One region of the Pantoea sp. CCBC3-3-1 genome, then DNA from elsewhere that is predicted to be linked to it. Evidence: riboswitches for the same ligand, from Rfam matches in the RefSeq annotation. Region 1 holds a riboswitch; each other region holds the start of a gene.
What was found. A riboswitch is a leader RNA that binds a small molecule or an ion and turns the genes downstream of it on or off. The one in region 1 is predicted to bind thiamine pyrophosphate.
Positions count from the first base shown of each region.

Region 2: linked by a shared signal. The riboswitch ahead of thiC (phosphomethylpyrimidine synthase ThiC) and the one ahead of thiM (hydroxyethylthiazole kinase) in region 1 are both predicted to bind thiamine pyrophosphate.
Region 3: linked by a shared signal. The riboswitch ahead of thiB (thiamine ABC transporter substrate binding subunit) and the one ahead of thiM (hydroxyethylthiazole kinase) in region 1 are both predicted to bind thiamine pyrophosphate.

Region 1 is NZ_CP034363.1:3,232,730-3,236,005, forward strand. It holds gene thiD (bifunctional hydroxymethylpyrimidine kinase/phosphomethylpyrimidine kinase) at 1-640, opposite strand, end outside; gene thiM (hydroxyethylthiazole kinase) at 637-1,428, opposite strand; TPP riboswitch at 1,464-1,566, opposite strand; gene EHV07_RS25090 (S6 family peptidase) at 1,903-3,276, shown strand, end outside.
Region 2 is NZ_CP034363.1:240,308-243,583, forward strand. It holds gene thiE (thiamine phosphate synthase) at 1-196, opposite strand, end outside; gene thiC (phosphomethylpyrimidine synthase ThiC) at 193-2,127, opposite strand; TPP riboswitch at 2,215-2,315, opposite strand; gene rsd (sigma D regulator) at 2,436-2,942, opposite strand; gene nudC (NAD(+) diphosphatase) at 3,019-3,276, shown strand, end outside.
Region 3 is NZ_CP034363.1:807,548-810,823, reverse strand. It holds gene sgrR (HTH-type transcriptional regulator SgrR) at 1-1,244, shown strand, start outside; TPP riboswitch at 1,281-1,388, shown strand; gene thiB (thiamine ABC transporter substrate binding subunit) at 1,428-2,414, shown strand; gene thiP (thiamine/thiamine pyrophosphate ABC transporter permease ThiP) at 2,390-3,276, shown strand, end outside.

The sequences.
Region 1 (3,276 bases):
TACAGCCGGTACCATGCGTATTTTTTGTCGGCACGCGCAGAGCGGTGAAACGCTGCTCCAGTTGAGGCGTGAACAGCCAGTCAGGGCTTTCTTCATCGCTCAGGTGGCCGCCTTTCATTAATACCGCCTGACAGCCCATTTCCAGCAGTGCCCTGCCCTGCTGCCGCATCTCGTCTTCATCACGGGCAATTGCACAGCCCAGCAATGCAGCCGCTTCGGGCAGATTGGGCGTAATCAGCGAAGCCTGAGGTAAAAGACGCTCCCGCAGCGTCTTTACTGCGCGCTCCGACAACAGCGGATCGCCGCTTTTGGCCAGCATAACGGTATCCAGTACCAGCCAGGGAATCTCAGCCCATTGCAACCCCTGCGCGACCACCTCAACAATATCGGAGTCATGCAGCATGCCGATTTTAACGCTGTCGATTCGTACATCACTCAGCACAGAGGAAAGCTGCGCTGCAACGAAATCCGCATCGACAGGAAAGACGGATTGCACGCCGCACGTATTTTGCGCTACCAGTGCGGTAATCACGCTGGTGCCGTAAGCACCCAGCGCTGAAAAAGTTTTGAGATCGGCCTGAATGCCTGCCCCACCGCTGGGATCGGTGCCGGCAATTGTCAGCGCGTTGATTCGTTTCATGCCATCGCCTCCGGATGTAAACGAGACAATTCATCAAGAAACAACGGCACGAAGGTGCCTGGCCCGCCCGCTGTGGCAGCAGCCTTTTCTCCGGCCAGGCTCATCAAACGGCAAGCGCTGGCGGTATGAACCAGCCTGTCACCTGGCAGCGCGGTAAAACCGGCAACCACCGCTGAGAGCGCGCAGCCCGTTCCTACCACCCGCGTCATTAATGCCGAGCCGCCTGGCACGGCCAGAATGCGGAGCCCATCGGTAATGAAATCGATCTCGCCCGTCACCGCAATCACCGCCCCGGTTGATTTAGCCAGCAGCGTGGCCGCCTCCAGCGCGGCAGAGGAGTCGTGGAGGCTATCCACACCTCGCCCGGAAACCGTCTGACGAGCCAGCGCCATAATTTCCGAAGCATTGCCACGAACGGCGGCCGGACGGTATTCCAGCAGCTGCTGGCAGAAGTCACTACGGAAAGTTAAGGCGCCCACTGCCACCGGATCCAGCGTCCAGGGACGCCCGGCTTTTACGGCGCTTTTAACGGCGGTAAGCATCGCCTCACTGCGCGCCGCTGTTAACGTTCCGACGTTGATCAGTACGGCATCCGCAATAGCGCTGAACTCCCGGGCTTCAGAGGGTTCGATAACCATGGCAGGAGAAGCGCCAAGCGCCAGCAAAACGTTGGCGGTAAAGGATTGCACCACATCGTTGGTCAGGCAGTGGATCAGCGGTGAAGCCTGGTGAAAAAGATTTAAAGAAGGCGCAGCCATCGCTGCCGTAAAGCGAGAAGGTTGGATCAAAATAAGACTCCCAACCGGCGTACAAGAAGGCGATGCGGTTGGGCATCTGACTTCCCTCCGCTGGCATTATCCAGTTCAGGTTCAACGGGTTTTTCTCAGCCCTTTCTTTGGAAAGAAACGGCACCCCGAGTCATAGTGCAAGCTTTGCAGCATAAGGAAGCGGCTGGATTAACGCAAGTTTTACCTCATCCTGCCGTTTCGCCTAAGAAACAGCTGAAGCTATTACAAGAAGAACACATGAATCTCACAAATAAAATAGTCGACCTGTCAATATAAATATATTTGCAACCTGCCTAACATTAACTGGAAGCATTAATCATAAAACTAAACTAACGCGCCAGTTTAATACTTATTAAATCGGCACAAAAGGTGGCTTTAAAAAAATCACATGGCAAACTTAATCAGTAATAAGATAATTCTTATTGCTGTACGCACCAAAGATATTTGCAACATGCCGATTACAAAGGGAATTAAATGAAGCTTAAGTTTCTTGCTATTTTTTGCTGCAATTTCTTTGCCGCCACGTCCGTTCTTGCTGGCGTGATGCGGGAAGATGTCGCCGTTCAGGAATACCGCGACTTTGCTGAAAACCTTGGGAAATATGCGGTTGGCAGAGAAAATATTGAAGTTTTTAAAACCGACGGCACTTCTGCAGGCATACTTGATTATCCGATGCCTGATTTTGGTGCTGTTGTCTCCGGCGGCTACGCTACGCTTTTCTCTGCCTCTTACCTTGCCAGCGTACAGCATAATACCGGTTATAAAACCGTTGATTTTGGCAATAACGCCAAATACAAAACGATCTATAAATTGATTAATCGCAATGAATATGACGTGCGCGATTTTCATCTGCCTCGTTTAAATAAGGTTGTCACTGAAGCTGCCGCCATCCCTTCCGTGGTTGGCACGGAATTACGCGAAAATCCAGATCGCTATACCTGGTACGCCCGGGTGGGCGCGGGTACGCAATTTCAGGTTGATGCCGAAACACAAGAGCTGGTGCAACTGGCGGGCGCTTACAGCTGGAAAACCGGCGGTACCATGACCAATCCCACTTTCGAAAACTGGCGCCTGCGGTGGTACAACTACAGCCCGGATGATCCCAACGTGCAGCCGTTGGACAGTGCCAGCCGGGGCGGCGACAGCGGCAGCCCAATGCTGGTTTATGATAATGTCGATAAAGTCTGGAAACTGGCAGGCGTATTAACCAGCGGTGGTAACGACGGGCCTTATAATCTGCGTTCATATATTTTATTTGTGCAGGATGCTTTTGTTGAGCAAGTGATGGCGGCCAATGTCGATCCCGATATTACTGATAGCAGCGCCGAGGGCATTATTAACTGGGATCCAAATGCCATTACCCAAGGGGCTAAAAGCTGGCTGTGGCATGGCACTGATAAAACGCTGCCCACCGATGCCACTAACGAAGAATTAGATGCCACGAAAGATCTCCGTTTTAACGGCGAAGGCGGCACTCTGGTTTTAAACCAGGCGGTTAATCATGGCGCTGCCAAACTTCAGTTTTCCAATAATTATCAGGTTAAATCGGCAGAGGGCCAGAATAACAGCTGGGTCGGCGGTGGTATCGAAGTTGATGCAGACAAGACCGTACTCTGGCAGGTAAATGGCCTTGCTGGCGATGTGCTGCATAAAATCGGTGACGGCACGCTGCATATTAATGCGACAGGCGCAAACAGCGGTGGATTAAACGTGGGTGCCGGGACCGTTATCCTCGATCAGCAGGCCGATGCAAACGGCTTAAAGCAGGCCTTTTCTACCCTGACGCTGGTTAGCGGTCGTCCGGTGGTGGTGCTGGCGGATAAAGATCAGATTAACACCAAAAATATT
Region 2 (3,276 bases), 2.0 Mb from region 1:
GCCGTGCCCGGTAGCGTTTTCCCAACGCAATTGCAGTAGCAATATCCTGTTCTACTGCCTCTTCAGGCCGATCTTTTATCCGTAACTGGAGGGTGCGCACCCCAGCTTCCAGCAGACGCGCTATCCATTCCACGCTGTCCACTACCGGGTAAAGACCGAGGCGAGCTTCCGTCAGGGGAAAGGGGCCCCGGTTCATACTTTCTCCTCCGGCGTCAGCGCATCGGCAGGATGATAAAGCTCGCTGCCACGGCTACGGAACGCCTGTGACATTTCCGCCATGCCAATCTCGATAGGTTTTGCTTCCGCTTCCTGCTTAGCCGCATATTCACGGACTTCCTGAGTGATCTTCATCGAGCAGAATTTGGGCCCGCACATCGAACAGAAATGGGCAACCTTGCCGGATTCCTGCGGCAGCGTCTCATCGTGGTAAGCGCGTGCGGTGTGGGGATCGAGCGCAAGGTTAAATTGATCTTCCCAGCGGAATTCGAAGCGTGCTTTAGACATGGCGTTATCGCGGATCTGCGCGCCGGGGTGGCCTTTGGCAAGATCGGCAGCATGCGCGGCGATCTTGTAGGTAATCAGCCCCTGTTTCACATCTTCTTTGTTGGGCAGGCCCAGATGTTCCTTCGGCGTCACGTAGCAGAGCATGGCGCAACCGAACCAGCCGATCATCGCGGCACCGATGCCGGAGGTAAAATGGTCATAACCCGGGGCGATATCGGTGGTCAGTGGGCCAAGCGTATAGAAGGGCGCTTCATGACAGTGCTCCAGCTGTTCAGTCATATTGCGTCTGATCATCTGCATCGGCACATGTCCCGGCCCTTCTATCATCACCTGCACGTCATATTCCCAGGCAATTTTGGTCAGCTCGCCCAGCGTGCGCAGCTCGGCAAACTGCGCCTCGTCGTTGGCATCCTGAACAGATCCGGGACGCAGGCCATCACCCAGCGACAGCGAAACGTCATAAGCAGCGCAAAGCTCACAGATTTCGCGGAAGTGTTCATACAGGAAGCTCTCTTTATGGTGCGACAAACACCATTTAGCCATGATCGAGCCACCGCGTGACACAATGCCGGTCAGGCGTTTTGCCGTCATCGGCACATAGCGCAACAGCACGCCCGCATGAATAGTAAAGTAATCAACGCCCTGTTCAGCCTGCTCCAGCAGCGTATCGCGGAACACTTCCCAGTTCAGATCTTCCGCCACGCCGTTCACTTTCTCCAACGCCTGATAGATAGGAACGGTGCCGACAGGAATCGGGCTGTTACGCAGGATCCACTCGCGCGTTTCGTGAATATTACGGCCGGTAGAAAGATCCATGATCGTATCGGCGCCCCAGCGTGCGGACCACACCAGTTTTTCTACTTCTTCTTCGATGGAGGAACTGACAGCGGAATTACCGATGTTAGCGTTTATTTTAACCAGAAAGTTACGGCCGATAATCATCGGCTCAGATTCGGGATGGTTAATATTCGCCGGGATGATGGCGCGTCCGGCGGCCACTTCCTGACGAACAAACTCCGGCGTTATGTTTTCAGGCAGACTGGCACCAAAGCTATTACCCGGATGCTGCTGGAGCAGCACTTCACCACGGATCCGCTCGCGGCCCATATTCTCTCTGATTGCGATAAATTCCATCTCGGGTGTAATAACACCCCGCCGGGCGTAGTGCAGTTGAGTCACGCATCGGCCAGCCAGCGCACGACGAGGACGCGGCAAATTATCGAAGCGCAGATGATCTAAGCCTTCATCCGCCAGACGCTGCTGCGTATAAACCGAGCTGAGTTGTTTGATATATTGCGTATCACCACGCTCGCTTATCCAGCCGTCACGCAGCTTATTCAGACCGGCATGCACATCAATTTTTGCCTCGGGATCGCCATAAGGGCCGGCTGTATCATAAACCGGAACCGGCTCATTTTCTTCCAGCAGCGGATTATCTTTGCTGCCGCCAACGACGGTCGGACTGAGCTGTATTTCGCGCATCGGTACACAGATATCCGGGCGTGATCCGGTCAGCCAGATGCGTTTTGAATTGGGAAAGGCAGAACCTTGCAGGGAATCAATAAACTGCTGCGCTTCGGCACGTTGTTCACGACGATTGGGTTTTTTACTGGGGGTAGACATAGCAAGTTCCTGAATAAAGGGAATGTTGCTTGTCCGGAGTTCGGAGGAGTAAGCGCAGGGTGTGAACAAGTGGCGTTACACCCACACTGAATATTTACTCTTGTTCCCTTCGCAGGTACTAACCTGATCAGGTTCCGCGGATCCCGAATGAACGGTCTCAGCCCCTAAGGGCACTCCGACAAGAAGAATTCTGCTGCCCGTAAGCAAACAGAACGACAGTGGCTGGCACAGGGCGAACCACCTGTATTGCCCATTCAGCATAAAGGGGCTTTTTTAAAACTACAAGGATTTTACATTTTCATAACGACTTACGCCGGACGAACAATGGCCTCATCATTAGCTGCGTCTTGCTTTACCGTACCTTTCTCTAAGGCCAGCTGGATGAATTTATCTTCCAGGGTAAAACGCGCTTCCAGCGCTTCGCCAACTTCTGACAGCGCCTGCTGAAACTCCATGCAGTTGTTGTGATCGATAGCGTTTTCCAGATGAGTATCATAAATACGCATAATCAGTTCAGTATTGGCCTGCAAAGAGGGATAGATTAGCGCGGCTTTGGCCAGCTGTTCCGTACCTTCCATCTCTTCGATAAAGCGTTCATAAGCGGTAAAGTGGCCGGTAGAAAGATAATCGACCAGGCTTTGACAAAAGGTATCCAGCGCGTTTTCGTCGAGCGTACTCAGCGAATCCTTGTTAGGCTTGATGCCAACCATTTGATAATAAGCGATGAGTAATTGCTTACGTGAGTGCAGACAAAAGTCTACCAGGTCGCTACATCCGCCTACGCGCGAGGCCAGAACTTCTAACTGGTTAAGCATGAGTGACTCCGTGAGTGATATTTAACAATGTCTAATCCCAATCCAGTAAGTTTGTGAAGCTGAGGATGAGCAATTTATGGAAGTTGAGATTTCAAGCGTAGACGCTGGCTGGTGGGTTGTCAGCCACGACCATAAACTATGGTTGCCAAAAGGTCAATTACCGTACGGTTCTGCGCAAAACCTGGAACTTACAGGCAAAAAAGCGTCGGTAATTGGTGAGTGGCAGGGCGAGCCCGTTTACCTGATTTGTGAAAGCCGGTCTGATGAAATGGGTTCCCTGCGACAAATCCTCGATCAGGATGTTGGCCTGTTCCAGCTGGCCGGGCGCGGTATT
Region 3 (3,276 bases), 2.4 Mb from region 1:
GCCGCTCAGAAACGCACCTTGCCCGCCAAATCTTCAGCAGCCTGACGCGGATAAATGAGGAAAACGGGGAAATCGAAGCGGATATCGCCCATCACTGGCAGCAGGTTTCGCCCTGCCACTGGCGTTTTTTCTTACGTCCGGCGATCCATTTTCATCACGGTCGTGAGATGGAGATGGTGGACGTTATCGCCTCGCTGGAAAGGCTCAAAGCCCAGCCGCTGTATGCCAATTTCCAGCATATTTCGTCGTCTACCCCATGGACGCTGGATATCCATCTGCATCAACCTGACAGCTGGCTTCCCTGGCTACTGGGCAGCGTCAGCACCGTGATCCTGCCGAAAGAGTGGCCTTCCCTGCCCGACTTCGCTCGCCAGCCAATTGGTACCGGGCCTTATGCGGTGGTGCATAATCAGCAAAGCCAGCTGCGTATTCAGGCCTTTGATGATTACTTTGGCTTCAGAGCGCTCATTGATGAGGTCAATATCTGGGTATTGCCAGAAATCAGTGAGGAGCTGGTCTACTCAGGCGTGAAGCTGGAAGGCGGCAGCGAGGCCGAAAAGTCGGAAGAGAGCCGCCTGGAGGAAGGCTGCTATTTTTTGCTGTTCGATCAGCGTTCAGAGGCAGGACGCAATGAGCATATCAGACGCTGGGTCAGCGCCATTGCTAATCCCATTGCCTTGCTGAACCAGTCCGGCGTTGGCTATCAGCGCTACTGGTTTCCCGCGTGGGGCCTGCTGCCGCGTTGGCATCATCGCAATGACATCACGCCTGTAGAAAAACCGGAAGGCCTGACTTCGCTAACGCTGACTTTCTATAGCGATCATATTGAACATCAGGGCATCGCCAATGCCTTACGGCCGCTGCTGGCTGAGAAAGGCGTTGAACTGATCGCCAGACAGGTCGATTACGAAACCTGGTATCGTGGCGAGGCAGAAAGCGATATCTGGCTGGGCAGCGCCAACTTTACGCTGCCGCTGGAATTTTCGCTGTTTGCCCTGCTGTATGAAATGCCGCTGATGCGCCACTGTCTGACCGTAGACTGGGAAAGCGACGCCCAGCGCTGGCGTGAACAGCAGCTACCGCTGGCCGACTGGAGCAGGAAGCTGATTACCAGCGGCAGCCTCCATCCTCTGTTTCACCACTGGCTGTTGCTGAAAGGCGAACGCAGCATGCGCAATGTGCGGATGAACACGCTCGGCTGGTTCGACTTCAAATCCGCCTGGTTCGCGCCGCCGGAATCGTGATGCTTTCGCAAGCCGCCGGAAATCATTATGATTATGCCGACCTCAACAGGGTGCATAACGGGTTGTTAGTCCGTTTACGCTGAGAAAAACCCATCGAACCTGACCCGGCTAATACCGGCCCAGGGATTTGAGATGACTCGCCTGCTCAGATCATGCGTCACTTCCCTCTACAAGGAACGCAAAGTGTTAAAAAAAGTTCTTCCTCTGATGGTTCTCTGTTCGCTCCCGGCCTTTGCCGCCAAACCCACGCTGACGGTTTATACCTACGACTCTTTCTCTGCCGACTGGGGCCCCGGCCCGGCAATTAAAAAAGCTTTTGAAGCCAGCTGCGGCTGCGAGCTGAAGTATGTTGCGCTGGAAGATGGCGTCTCGCTGCTTAATCGTCTGCGGATGGAAGGCAAAAACAGTAAGGCTGACGTGGTGCTGGGGCTGGATAATAACTTGCTGGATGCGGCCGAAAAAACCGGGCTGTTTGCCGCGAGTCATGTCGATACTCACAAAATCACCGTGCCGGGTGGCTGGAGCAACAGCACCTTTGTGCCTTACGACTATGGCTGGTTCGCCTTTGTCTATGACAAAACCCGGCTGCAAAATCCGCCCAAAAGCCTGAAGGAACTGGTGGAAAGCGATCGCCCACTGAAGGTGATTTATGAGGATCCACGCACCAGCACGCCGGGGCTTGGCCTGCTGCTGTGGATGCAAAAAGTCTTTGGCGATAATGCGCCGGACGCGTGGCAAAAACTGGCGAAGAAAACCGTCACCGTGACCAAAGGCTGGAGCGAGGCTTACGGCCTGTTCCTGAAAGGGGAAGGCGATATGGTGCTGAGCTACACCACCTCTCCGGCTTACCATCTGATTGAAGAGAAGAAAACCCAGTACGCTGCGGCAAACTTCAGCGAAGGTCATTATTTGCAGGTGGAAGTCGCCGGGCAGCTGAAAGGCAGCAAGCAGCCGCAGCTGGCACAGAAATTTATGCAATTTATGCTGGATAAGCCTTTCCAGAGCGCGATACCGCAAGGGAACTGGATGTACCCCGTCGTGCAGAGCAAGCTGCCCGCAGGCTTTGAGACGCTGACCATCCCGACCGTGTCGCTTCAGTATTCGCCACAGGAAGTCGCCAGCCAACGTAGCCAGTGGATCAATGCATGGCAACGCGCCGTCAGCCGCTAACCGCCGGTCCGCTGGTGCCGGGTGCACTGGCGGCCACGCTGCTGGTGGCTGTTGCACTGCTGGCAATAACGGCCCTGTGGCGCAGCGCGCCTGCCGTCGACTGGCACAGCATCTGGCAGGATGACTATCTCTGGCACGTGCTGCGCTTCTCTTTTTGGCAGGCTTTTCTCTCTGCCTCGCTTTCAGTCCTGCCCGCTATTCCTCTGGCGCGGGCTTTATATCGCCGCCGCTTTCCGGGGCGAAAAATGCTGCTACGCCTTTGCGCGATGACGCTGGTGCTGCCGGTGCTGGTAGCGGTGTTCGGCATCCTCAGCGTATATGGCCGCACCGGCTGGCTGGCGCAGCTTTGTTCGCTGCTTGGGCTGAACTACAGCTTCACGCCTTACGGCCTGCAAGGTATTTTACTGGCGCACGTATTTTTTAATCTGCCGCTGGCCGCACGACTGCTGCTTCAGGCCCTTGAGCAAATTCCTGGCGAACAGCGCCAGCTGGCTGCCCAGTTGGGGGTGGCTGGCTGGAACCATTTTCGGATTGTGGAATGGCCGTGGCTGCGCCGCCAGATCCTGCCTGCGGGCGCGCTGATCTTTATGCTGTGCTTTGCCAGCTTCGCAACCGTGCTGTCGTTGGGCGGTGGGCCAAAAGCGACCACCATTGAACTGGCTATTTTTCAGGCGTTAAATTTTGATTATGATCCCGGCCGGGCAGCGCTGCTGGCGCTGATCCAGATGGTTTGTTGTCTGGCGCTGGTGATGGTTAGCCAGCGACTCAGTAAGGCGCTGCCTGCCGGAACGGCCAATATCAGTGGCTGGCGCAACCCGGAGGAGAGTCTGACCGCAAAACTCACTGACGGCCTGCTGCTAAC